4 regions of the Bacillus cereus group sp. BfR-BA-01316 genome follow, and region 2 is predicted to be linked to each of the others. Evidence: riboswitches for the same ligand, from Rfam matches in the RefSeq annotation. Region 2 holds a riboswitch; each other region holds the start of a gene.

Region 1 (3,136 bases), on a different contig from region 2:
TTTAACAAGTTTAAAGGACTATACAACATTACATAACGGCGTGAAAATGCCTTGGTTCGGCTTAGGTGTTTTTAAAGTTGAAGATGGTACAGAAGTAATTGATTCTGTAAAAGCAGCTATAAAAAATGGATACCGTAGTATCGATACTGCTGCGATATATAAAAACGAAGAAGGCGTTGGACAGGCAATTCAAGAATCTGGTATTCCTCGTGAAGAGTTATTCATCACTTCAAAGGTTTGGAATAGTGATCAAGGTTACGAGTCAACATTACAAGCGTTTGAAACTACATTAGAAAAATTAGGTCTAGAATATTTAGATCTATACTTAGTACATTGGCCTGTAAAAGGAAAATACACTGAATCATGGAAAGCTTTAGAGCAGCTTTATAAAGATGGTCGTGTTCGTGCTATCGGTGTGAGTAATTTCCACATTCACCACTTACAAGACGTATTTGAAATTGCTGAAATTAAGCCAATAGTCAACCAAGTGGAATACCACCCTCGCTTAGCACAAGAAGAATTACATGCTTTCTGTAAAGAACATAACATCCAGCTTGAGGCTTGGTCACCATTAATGCAAGGACAACTACTGGATAATCCAACATTACAAGAAATTGCGACAAAATATAATAAATCAACTGCACAAGTTATTTTACGTTGGGATCTACAAAATGAAGTTGTGACAATCCCTAAGTCTATTAAAGAACACCGCATTATTGAAAATGCAAACATCTTCGACTTTGAATTAAGCTCGGATGATATGAAAGCAATTCAAGCTTTAAATGAAAATCATCGCGTTGGTCCAGATCCAGATAACTTTAACTTCTAGTAGGGAAACCACTGCCATATGCAGTGGTTTTTTTTATTTTTAATAAAACTGAAAATTTAAACTATACCCCATTTGATTGACACTTCATTATCTAAGGTGTAAGATTTCGAATTATCAAATAAACGCAAAAATTAATAAAATTCATTTGTTTACTCATTGTATCAAGAGAGGTGGAGGGACTGGCCCTTTGAAACCTCGGCAGCAGGTTCATTTTGAATACTGTGCCACTTCCTGCAAGCTTTATGCTTGAAAGATAGAATGAGGGACTTCGTTTATATACGGGTGCATAACTTGTACGTAAAAATCCCTCTTTCTCAATACGAAAAGAGGGATTTTTTATTTTTCATTGCCCTCATCATCATCCAATCTTATTAACTATTTAGGAGGAAAATCAAATGAAAAAGAAGTTTGTACCCAGTATTGCATCAGTTGTAGGAGTAAGTATTTTATTATCTGGTTGCGGTAGTTATAAAAACGAAGCGAGCGGAGCAAATGCAAAAGATGAGGCACCTAGTAAGCAAGTTTTAAACTTATCTTCACCTACTGAGATTCGAACAATGGATACGGCTCGTGCTACAGATACTGATTCTGGTCAAGTAATGAGAAACGTATTTGAGGGTTTATACAATCTTGGCGAGGGTAATAAACCTGTTCCTGGTGTCACAAAGTCTCATGAAGTGAGTAGCGATAAAACGAAATACACATTCCATTTACGAGATTCAAAATGGTCGAACGGCACACCTGTAACAGCGAAAGATTTTGTCTTCGCTTGGCAAAGAGCTGTTGATCCAGCAACAGCCTCTGAATATGCTTTTTTATTCTTTGATATTAAAAACGCTAAAAAAATTAACAGTAAAGAGCTTCCAGCCGATCAACTTGGTGTAAAAGCAATTGATGACCATACGTTTGAGGTAGAACTAGAGCGTCCTGTTCCATACTTTATTAGCTTAACGGCGTTCCCAACATTTCTACCAATCAACGAGGAATTTTTTAAAGCACAAGGTGATAAGTACGCTTTAGAAGATAACAAAATCTTGTACAACGGAGCTTTTACACTAAACGATTGGAAGCATGAACAAAGCTTTAAATTCAAGAAAAACCCTACCTATTGGGATAAAGATAATGTCAAACTCGAAGAAATCAATTTCAACGTTGTAAAAGAGAAATCAACGGAAGTAAATTTATTTGAATCAAAACAATTAGACCGTATAAAATTAACATCTGATTTCGTTGATAAGTATAAAAAAGATGGGAACTTTAAAGAACGTCCAAATGTAGGCGTACAATTTTTACGTATGAACCAACAAAACAAAGTGCTGCAAAACGTATCTGTACGCCAAGCCATCGATAAAGCAATTGATCAAAAATCCTTTGTAAATACGCTATTGAATGATGGCTCTACACCAGCGTACAGTCTCATTCCGAAAAAATTTGCGAAAGGGCCAGATGGAACAGACTTCCGCTCTGCGAACGGTGACTTAACGAAAACAGATACAAAATCCGCAAAGGAATTATGGAAAAAGGCAAAACAAGAACTTAGTTCTGAAAAAATAACATTAGAACTATTAACAAGTGACGGTGACCTTGAGAAGAAAACAGGAGAATTTTTAAAAGAACAACTAGAAAAGAACCTAGATGGCTTAACAGTTAATATAAAACCTCAGCCACGTAAGCAGCAGGTTTCATTATTATTAAAAGGTGAATATGAAATTGGAATTGACGGTTGGAGCCCTGACTTTGCTGATCCAATTACATTCCTTGAACTATTTACGACGAATAACCCTTACAACTTAGATCATTACTCTAATAAAGAGTTTGATGACACAATTGAAAAAGTTAAAACTACCTTGGCTGGTGATGAAAAAGCTCGCTGGGAGGCGTTACTAGCATCAGAGAAAATATTATTTAAGGACTCTGTTATCGCTCCTCTTTACCAAAAAGGAGAATCTTATCTAGAGCGTTCTTATGTAAAAGGAATTGTGCAAGTTGACTTTGCAGGCCAGTTAAACTTCAAGTGGGCAAAAATCGAAAATTAGATTAATAGAAACAGATTCCCCGATACAAGGAAATCTGTTTCTTAATATATTATTTTAAGAAATTAATACTCTGTTTTTTATTATTGACATATAGTTCTTTCCAGTGTTAATATTCTAAATAATCAAAGAAACGAAATATTTTACCACCAAAATGTAATGTCTACTAAGTTGAAACATATAACGACAGATTATAGTTCAACATGTATATACATATAGAACACCTGATTACCTATATACACATATTTATAATATGTTTTCTCTTCTTCTATAG
Region 2 (3,136 bases):
ACGTCTGGTCTTGTTTTCACTAAATATTCATTACAACCTTCGTATTCTTCTCCTCCGAAATCTTCTGCCGTTAGATCTTCTTGCTGAATCATCGTTCCCATTGCACCATCTAATATTAAAATTTCATGTTGTAATCTCTCTTCTATTCGTTTCATCAATTAATACCTTCTTTCACTTCTTGCTTTTCTCTCACATATTTCACGAGATGTTCTGTAATTTCATATTTTAAAAACGGTGTAATAAGATAAATACCGTTAAAGTATTTCATCGCCGCATCGATCAATTCTTGTGAAATACGAATTCCTTCCTCTATGGCTGCCTCTTTCGTTTCATGTCCATCCATTCTTTGTCTTATCTCTTCAGGGAGAGTAATACCTGGCACTTCAAAATGAAGAAAATCTGCGTTCAGCTTACTTACTAACGGCATAATTCCAATAAAGATAGGTTCTTCCAAATGCTTTGTCGCTTCGTATACTTCTTTAATTAAAGCTACATCATAAATTGGCTGAGTTAAGAAATATTCTGCTCCAGCATCAATTTTTCGTTCCATTCGTTTTACCGCTGCTTTTAAATGCCTTACATGAGGATTGAATGCCCCTCCGACAGAAAATCTTGTTGCCGGACCAATTGATTTCCCTAAAATAGAGCGACCGTCGTTCATCTCTTTAATCATTTTAATTAGCTCTATAGATGACAAATCATATACAGAAGTTGCACCTGGAAAATCACCAACGCGCGCTGGATCACCAGTTAAAGCTAACACTTCCTCCATACCTAATGCTGATAATCCAAGTAAATGAGACTGCAGTCCAATGACGTTATGATCTCTACACGTTAAATGCGTCAATACCGGAATATCATGCTTCGTTAATAATGCACCCATAGCCATATTCGAAACGCGAGGAGATGCTAATGAATTATCTGCTAGAGTAATAGCATCCGCTCCAGCCCTTTTCAGTGCTCTTGCCCCTTCAAAAAATCGCTGCGTGTCTAAAGTTTTCGGTGGATCTAATTCCACTACAACTGTCGTTTGTTTCTTTGCCTTCTCTGCGAGAGTAACATGAGCTCTCGAACGCTTCTCATGTGTATGGACCACTGTAGGCCTTTGAATCGTCTCCTTTGCTATTACAGGTACAACATTTGCAATAGCACGTTTCATTCCTTCAATATGTTCCGGGGTAGTACCACAACAACCACCTAATAAACGAATACCTTGTTCAATAAATTTTGGTGTCATCTCTTCAAAATATGCTGGACTTCCCTCATATACGTAACGCCCCTCCACATAATTCGGAAGACCTGCATTCGGATATGCTGATAAATAGCCATTTTGAGGAATCGATATCATTTTGAAAGCTTCCGTCATATGAAGTGGCCCCAGTTGACAGTTCAATCCAACAACATTGGCACCGTAATCTAAAAGCTGTTTTAATATTTCATTGACATCATTCCCATTTTGAGTCGTACCTGCCTCATGTAACGCTAACTGAGCAACAATCGGAATATTCGTTTGTTTACGCAATACTTTAACGGCATGCAATAATTCAAATTCATCATAAAAAGTTTCTAATAGTAATCCATCAACCTGTTCTTCTAGTAAAGCACCTGCCTGCTCAAGTAACATAAATTCTCGCTCTATATCAGTCGTTGTAACAGCACCAATATGTTTCATACCTCCAATTGTCCCTAAAATTGCATTCCGCTCTGTTACCGATGCTTTCGCAATATTCACTGCCGCTTTATTAATTTGGACAACTTGATTTTCTAGACCATACATGCGGAGTTTCGCTTCATTCGCACCATACGTATTCGTTTGAATAACATCCGCTCCAGCAGCTACATATTGTTTATGGATCGATATAATTAAGTCCGGATCAGACAAATTCAATTCTTCAAAACTACTTTGTAAACCATGCGAATGTAATAAAGTTCCAACTGCTCCATCACCTATTACAATTCCTTTTGATAATAAATCTAGTAATTTCACGAATCTCCCTCATTTCTATCAATATAAAAACCCCCTCTTCACTTTGAAGAGGGGGACATAATTGTTCCTCCTCTTATTATGCAAAACACACGTTTTGCAGGTTTTAGCACCGTTTCAAACATTTAGTTTGCAGGTTGCCGGGTTTCACAGGGCCTTTCCCTCCACCGCTCTCAATAAGAGTTTGTCTTTATTATTTTATTTATGTAGCTAAAAGGAAATACGTTCCCCTTTTAACAATGTCTGTTAATTTTTTAATAAATTTAGCATGCACAAAAATAAAAGTCAATGACACTTGCGGAAAAATAAAAATAATTTAAAATAAAGTTGCAATTCAATTATCTTTTGTTGTAAAGTTAAAAACATAATAAAAATTTCATACGAACATTCTTATCTAGAGAGGTAGAGGGACTGGCCCTATGACGCCTCAGCAACCATTAACATTCATTCGTTAATAAGGTGCTAATTCCAGCAAATTGTGAAAGATTTGACAGATGAGAAGAAGACTCTATTCAAACCGAAAGCCTTCTTCTTAGAAGGCTTTTTTTATTTTAAATTCACTTAGTCGTTCACTTTAAAAAGGGGGAATTTTCACATGTCAACAATCGAAACAAAACTAGCACAAATCGGGAACCGTAGCGAAGCTACAACAGGAACTGTTAATCCACCTGTTTATTTCTCAACTGCTTATCGTCACGAAGGAATTGGTAAATCTACTGGCTTTGACTATTCAAGAACTGGAAATCCGACTCGCGGTCTTTTAGAACAGGCAATTGCAGATTTAGAAATCGGTGAGCAAGGGTATGCCTGTAGCTCAGGAATGGCGGCTGTCCTCCTTGTCCTTTCACTATTCCGTTCCGGAGATGAGCTTATCGTATCTGAAGACTTATACGGAGGAACATATCGTCTATTTTCCGAACATGAAGACAAGTGGAATATTCGATGTAGATACGTAGATACACAATCTATTAAACAAATTGAGCAAGCAATCACATCTCAAACGAAGGCTATTTTCATAGAAACACCGACTAATCCATTAATGCAAGTAACTGATATCGCCAATGTAGCAAGTGTAGCGAAAAGGCACGGACTACTTCTTATTGTAGATAACACGTTCTATACACCTTATATACAGCAACCATTAACAGAAGG
Region 3 (3,136 bases), on a different contig from region 2:
TTTAAAATTTCCCAAGCGTCTCCATCTGTTCCAGTTACACCTACGCGAACTACTTTCTCTTTCGCTCCTGCACTTGTGTCTCCACCTGTGCAGCCGCTTAAGGCTGTAATTCCTACAATCGCTGATAATGCAAATGCTAAAATTTTCTTCATTTTCTTTTCCCCTCTTCCTTTTTATGATCTGCGTAAAAAGACTTTCGCAAAGTAGTTTCCTAAATTTTGAGCTACCTGTACAAGAATAATAAGTAAAACGACCGTTACGAACATAACTGACGTATCAAAGCGTTGATAACCATATGTCATTGCTAAGTCACCAAGACCGCCACCACCGACAAGCCCAGCAACTGCAGAAAATTCAATTAAACCAACTGTCATAAACGTGACACCTAAGATTAATGGTGCTAAAGCTTCTGGCACGAGGATTTCAAAAACAATTCTAAGTGGTGAAGCGCCCATTGCTTGTGCTGCTTCAATTACCCCTTTCGGAACAGAAACAAGATTTGTTTCAACCATTCTAGCAATACCAATTGATGCAACTAACGTCATTGGGAAGATTGCTGCTGTTCCAATCGTCGTTCCAATAACACTTCTTGTTATCGGACTTAAAGCTACTAAAAAGATAATGAATGGAACCGGACGAATTGTATTAATTACGATATTAAGAATAGAAAAGACCCATTTGTTTTCTAAAAAGTTTCCTTTTCTCGTTACGTATAAAAGTAAACCTAGAGGTATACCAAGAATTGTAGCAAATATAAGGGTTACAATTACCATTAAGAGGGTATCCCCTGTCGCATCTAATATGCGAGGCCAAAATATACTCCAATCAACTCGCATGAGCTTCCACCTCCTTCAGCTGTACTTGCAGTCTTAGATGTTGTAATGCTTTTTGAATTTCTTTCTGTTCACCTTGTAGTTCTACAAGAAGATTTCCAAATAGCACATTTTGGAGTTCAATAATATTTCCGTAAAGAACATTTACATCGACGTTATAGTTTTTCGCAATATATGATAGTACAGGCTGCCCTGTCTCTTCCCCAGTAAAAGTCAGGCGATAAATCTGACCTCCGTTTTGAATTTTCGCTAGAACACTTTCTGGTAAGTGATCATTAATAACAGAGCGTACAAAATTTTGAGTTGTCTTTGTTTTTGGTTGTGTGAAAACATCAAACAGTTTTCCTTCTTCAATTACTTTTCCTTTTTCCATAACGGCTACACGGTGACAAATTTCTTTCACAACGTGCATTTCATGTGTAATAAGTAGAATCGTTAAATTGTACTCTCTATTTACTTTCTTTAATAAATTTAAAATTTCTGTCGTTGTTTCCGGATCTAAAGCTGATGTTGCCTCATCGCATATGAGAATATCTGGTGATGTCGCAAGTGCTCTTGCAATCCCAACACGCTGCTTTTGCCCCCCTGATAACTGTTCTGGATAATAGTTCGCTTTATCTTCTAAACCAACAAATTTTAGTAGTTCATTCACTCTTTCTTTTATCTCATTCTTCGGCAATTTCGCTAACCTTAATGGATAAGCAATGTTCCCAAACACCGTTCTTGAATTAAATAGATTAAAGCTTTGAAAAATCATTCCAATTCTTTGTCTTAGTTTCCGTAATTCTTTCGCCGATAATGATGTAATATCTTTATCATCTATTGAAATTGTTCCTGCAGTTGGTCTTTCTAACATATTTACTAAACGTAATAACGTACTCTTCCCTGCACCACTAAATCCGATAATGCCAAAAATTTCGCCCTTTTCAACTGACAACGTTACATCCTCCACGGCATGAACTGATTGTCCGCCTGATTCATATACTTTACTTACATTGTTAAAAGAAATCATTTTCTTCCCTCCTATATGCTGTAAAAACTTGAAGTAGAGCTTTCGAGATAAAATAAAAAGTGCTCTCCTTCTTATCAGTAATAAAGATAAGAAGGAGAGCACTTATATATGTACTCATTCACATCTTCTCATCTTCCAAGCCTTTATAGGCTTGCTGGAATTAGCACGGTATTAAAAAACCCGTTGCTGAGGTATCGTAGGGCCAGTCCCTCCACCTCTCTGGATAAGAGTGTATCGATTTAATTGTCATTATAGAACTCAGAATAATAAGAGTCAATACATTTTTTAGAAAAACATTAATTATCCCTCTATTAAAATTTTCAAATAAAAAATCACAATACAATAGTAATTTTTATAGTTATGTAAAATCCTCCTCACTCATACTTTTAAAAAGGAGAATCTTCTCTACTAATTGAATAACAGTATTTGAATATGAAATCGGAGGAAGATAAATATATGAAAACAGCCCTTTTGCTCATCGATATTCAAAATGATTATTTTCCAAATGGAAAGATGGAATTACGTAATCCAGTAGAAGCAAGTGAATATGCTAGTCAGCTACTACAACATTTTAGAATTAGAAACGAACCTATTTTTCATATCCAACATGTAGCTATAAAAAATGACGCTACTTTTTTCCTACCCAATACAGAAGGTGTCCATATTCACGAAAATGTCCGTCCACTTAGAAAGGAAACTGTTATACTGAAACACTATCCAAATAGCTTTCGAGAAACTGACCTTCTAGAGCGATTACAACGTTCAGAAATTGAGCACGTCGTAATTTGCGGAATGATGACCCATATGTGTATTGATGCTACAGTAAGGGCTGCTTTTGATTTTAGCTTTCATTGTACCGTTATACACGATGCTTGTGCGACAAAAGATCTTTCATTTAAAAACGCTACTATACCAGCTGTTTATATTCACAATGCAATTTTAGCGAGTTTAAATGTAGTATATGCAAATGTAATGAGTACCGAAGAATTTTTAACCACCTAAAAAAACACTCCTTTCAGTTAGCAAAACCGAAAGGAGTGTTCTCTTGTCGAACCATAGATTTTCTTTCAAATTGTATTATACAGGAAATTCTCAAAATGAATACTAAAAAATATGACTAATAAGTCAATTTTTCTCGTTGTTTTGTTTCTATTTTCATGTTTATCCCGATATTAATAGGGTTTAGCTGGTTTTAAATAACACATAGTAATATTTGGTAAATATTTCTCGGTTCAAATTAACTAGCTTCTATTATAGAGAGTTTCTCAAAAAGAAGAGATCTTCACAGACT
Region 4 (3,136 bases), on a different contig from region 2:
TCCAATAAATGAAAGTGTTACGATTTCTCCAGTACTTTGTAGCTCTTTCTGTACCTCTTCTGGAATTTTAGCTGCAAATGCGCTATTTACAAATTTCTTCGTTGTTACATGTTGTGGATTTGTGAAAATATCTTTTACGGTTCCACTTTCAACGACAGATCCATGTTCCATTACAGCAACTTGGTCACATATACGCTGGATGACATTCATTTCGTGTGTAATTAGCAAAATCGTAATTCCGATTTCTTCGTTGATCTTTAATAATAAATCAAGAATAGAATCGGTCGTTTCCGGATCTAATGCGCTTGTTGCTTCATCACTTAATAAAACTTCAGGCTCATGAGATAGTGCGCGGGCGATCGCTACACGTTGTTTTTGACCACCAGATAATTCACTTGGATAGGCATCTTTTTTATTAAAGAGATCAACAATGCGTAAATACTTTTCTACCCTTTTTTCAATTTCATTTTTTGGAAGACCAGATAGACGTAAGGGTAGTGCGATGTTTTCATAAACGGTAACGGTTTTAAGTAAATTGAATCCTTGAAAAATCATGCCGATTTTTTGTCTCGCTTTTGCGAGTTCTTTCGTCGATAAGGTTGTTAAATCTTGATCGTTTACAATGATATTTCCTGTCGTTGGTTTTTCTAATAAATTTACACAGCGAATTAATGTACTTTTACCAGCGCCGCTATATCCGATGATTCCAAATACTTCGCTCTTCTTTACTTTAAGGGAAGTTGGTTTAAGAGCCTCAACATTCCCTTTTTTTGTTGAGAATACTTTGGAAATATTTTTCAATTCAATCATTATAGTCAGCTCCTACCAAGACGGTAAAACAGAACCATCGAATTTTTTCTCAATGAAATCTTTTACTTCTTTAGATTGATAAGCTTTCTTTAATTTATTTACAACAGCATCATCTTTATTTTCAGTACGAACAACGACCCAGTTCACATAGGGTGAATCTTTTCCCTCGCGGAAAATAGAATCTTTTGCGGGACTTAATTTTGCACCTAATGCAAAGTTTGTATTAATCGCAGCCGCCTTTACTTCACTTAGCTGCGTTGGTAATTGAGATGCCTCTAATTCAATAATTTTTAAATTTTTTGGATTTTCAATTACATCTTTTGCAGTCGCTTTTTCTGTAGCTTTTGGATCGATTTTTAAAACCCCTGCTTTTTCAAATAGCTTTAAAGCACGCAGCTCATTTGTTGGGTCATTTGGGACAGCAATTGCGTCGCCCTCTTTTAATTCTTTTACATCTTTTAAGTTTTTAGAGTATATACCCATAGGGAATGTTACTGTGGAAAATACTTCAGTTAATTTCATATTACGTTCAGCTTTAAATACGTCTAAATAAGATTTAGTTTGGTAGCTATTTACATCGAGGCTTTTTTCATCTAAAGATACGTTTGGTGCTACATAATCATTAAATATCTTTACATCGATTTGGAGGCCATCTTTTGCTGCAACTTCTTTCACCTTTTCAAAAATTTGTTCATGCGGTCCGCCTGTTACACCAACGGTAATCTTTTTCTCATCTAATGCTTTTACCTCTTTATCAGAATTAGCACCACATGCGCCTAACAATAATACAGCTCCACTTACAATACTTAATAATACCTTTTTCATTTATAATTCCTCCTTAATATGCGTTCTAAAATAAAAAGCACCTCTCAAAAATAAGAGAGGTGCCGAATAGACGAAATAGGTTCCTCTCTTATCTTCCAAAACGAAAATCGTTCTGCAGGAATTAGCACCTTAGCTTATACGTTATAAGCTCGGTTGCCGGGCATCATCGGGCCAGTCCCTCCGCCACTCTTGATAAGAGTATGTGTATTTAGTTTTTAAATATGGTACTAATAGTAAATCTTACAAAAAGAATTGTCAATATTATTTTCTGAATATATTTTATTTTAAGGTAATCGAAACATTGCCTTTCTTATGTCCCATCTCTACATACGTATGAGCTTCTGAAACTTCTTCCAATCGGTAAGTTCTATCAATAACAGGTTTTAGCTTTTCTGTTTCAGCTAGTTGTTTTAATAGGCTCATATCGTCTTTACTGACCTTTGCCATTGTTCCATTAACAGATACGTATTTTCCATTAGGCGTTAATGCTTTTTCACAAAGGGATTTTTTATACTTTCCAACTGCATCAAATATTATATCGTAGCACTCGCCTCGTTCAGTAAAATCTTCTTTCGTATAATCAATTGCGTTATCAGCCCCTAAAGATTTTACTAGCTCAAAATTTGAATTACTACAAACAGCTGTAACAGTCGCGCCGAAATATATAGCAAGTTGCACAGCGGCGGTACCTACTGATCCGGAGGCGCCATATATAAGTACTTGCTGTCCTTTTTTTATGTGTCCTTTTCTCAAAAAATGTAATGCTGAAGTTCCGCCGAAAGGAATAACTGCAGCTTCCTCATACGTCACATTGGTAGGTTTTAATGCTATCAATCCGCTTTCATGTACACATGTGTATTCAGCATAACCACCAACGTTAAGTCCTGTTAATGCAAAGATGTGATCTCCCTTTTTGAATTGAGTCACATCTGTTCCTATTTCTTCAACCTCTCCAGCTAATTCTACTCCAAGTATAGGTTTTCTCGGTTTTCTAAGCCCTAATACAAGTCGCATAGGAATCCAAAATAAAAGTGGACTAGTTAAAGCTTCGCATTCTACAATCGCCAGTTGTTACACTTGTTGCGTGAATCTTAACTAATACTTCATTCTTTTTAGGAGTAGGTTTCTTTACGTCTTGAAGCTTGAGAACGTTAGGTGGCCCGTATTTTGTGCAAATAATTGCTTTCATAGCAACCTCCTGAATTAAGTTATTTTCCTCTACATCATATTTAAATGTTTTTTTAATCATGCTTATGGTTTCACTTCATAATAAGTAAAAGAAAGATAGTTCTTTTTTAGAGTGTAGTATTTTCCTTTTAAGAAAGTAGGTACAATAAGAATAGAGAGAAGTACTAGTGAGATTAGAATTTCAAACGAGGAGAGTGCCATTTGAAAAAAAGAAAAATAGCGGTTGTAATTGTAGCGTATACAGTGTTGCTCACGACATCTATATATACATACAAAGAGCAACTGGATCATCCTATTATGAGTGATGTAGGGA

What was found. Region 2 has a riboswitch for S-adenosylmethionine ahead of MR071_RS02270 (bifunctional homocysteine S-methyltransferase/methylenetetrahydrofolate reductase). Riboswitches for the same ligand answer to the same signal wherever they lie in the genome.
Region 1: another riboswitch for S-adenosylmethionine. It lies ahead of MR071_RS14555 (peptide ABC transporter substrate-binding protein); the one in region 2 lies ahead of MR071_RS02270 (bifunctional homocysteine S-methyltransferase/methylenetetrahydrofolate reductase).
Region 3: another riboswitch for S-adenosylmethionine. It lies ahead of MR071_RS10455 (methionine ABC transporter ATP-binding protein); the one in region 2 lies ahead of MR071_RS02270 (bifunctional homocysteine S-methyltransferase/methylenetetrahydrofolate reductase).
Region 4: another riboswitch for S-adenosylmethionine. It lies ahead of MR071_RS14645 (MetQ/NlpA family ABC transporter substrate-binding protein); the one in region 2 lies ahead of MR071_RS02270 (bifunctional homocysteine S-methyltransferase/methylenetetrahydrofolate reductase).

What each region holds. Positions count from the first base shown of each region.
Region 1 is NZ_JAKUGX010000017.1:54,166-57,301, forward strand. Features, by position in the region: gene MR071_RS14550 (aldo/keto reductase) at 1-829, shown strand, start outside; SAM riboswitch class I at 985-1,089, shown strand; gene MR071_RS14555 (peptide ABC transporter substrate-binding protein) at 1,225-2,865, shown strand.
Region 2 is NZ_JAKUGX010000002.1:109,983-113,118, forward strand. Features, by position in the region: gene metH (methionine synthase) at 1-155, opposite strand, end outside; gene MR071_RS02270 (bifunctional homocysteine S-methyltransferase/methylenetetrahydrofolate reductase) at 155-1,987, opposite strand; SAM riboswitch class I at 2,058-2,167, opposite strand; SAM riboswitch class I at 2,372-2,485, shown strand; gene metI (cystathionine gamma-synthase/O-acetylhomoserine thiolyase) at 2,580-3,136, shown strand, end outside.
Region 3 is NZ_JAKUGX010000010.1:25,165-28,300, reverse strand. Features, by position in the region: gene MR071_RS10465 (MetQ/NlpA family ABC transporter substrate-binding protein) at 1-152, opposite strand, end outside; gene MR071_RS10460 (methionine ABC transporter permease) at 174-836, opposite strand; gene MR071_RS10455 (methionine ABC transporter ATP-binding protein) at 826-1,845, opposite strand; SAM riboswitch class I at 1,971-2,075, opposite strand; gene MR071_RS10450 (cysteine hydrolase family protein) at 2,278-2,847, shown strand.
Region 4 is NZ_JAKUGX010000017.1:73,154-76,289, reverse strand. Features, by position in the region: gene MR071_RS14650 (methionine ABC transporter ATP-binding protein) at 1-810, opposite strand, end outside; gene MR071_RS14645 (MetQ/NlpA family ABC transporter substrate-binding protein) at 823-1,635, opposite strand; SAM riboswitch class I at 1,721-1,834, opposite strand; partial or broken gene MR071_RS14640 (NAD(P)-dependent alcohol dehydrogenase) at 1,915-2,824, opposite strand; gene MR071_RS14635 (FAD-binding oxidoreductase) at 3,025-3,136, shown strand, end outside.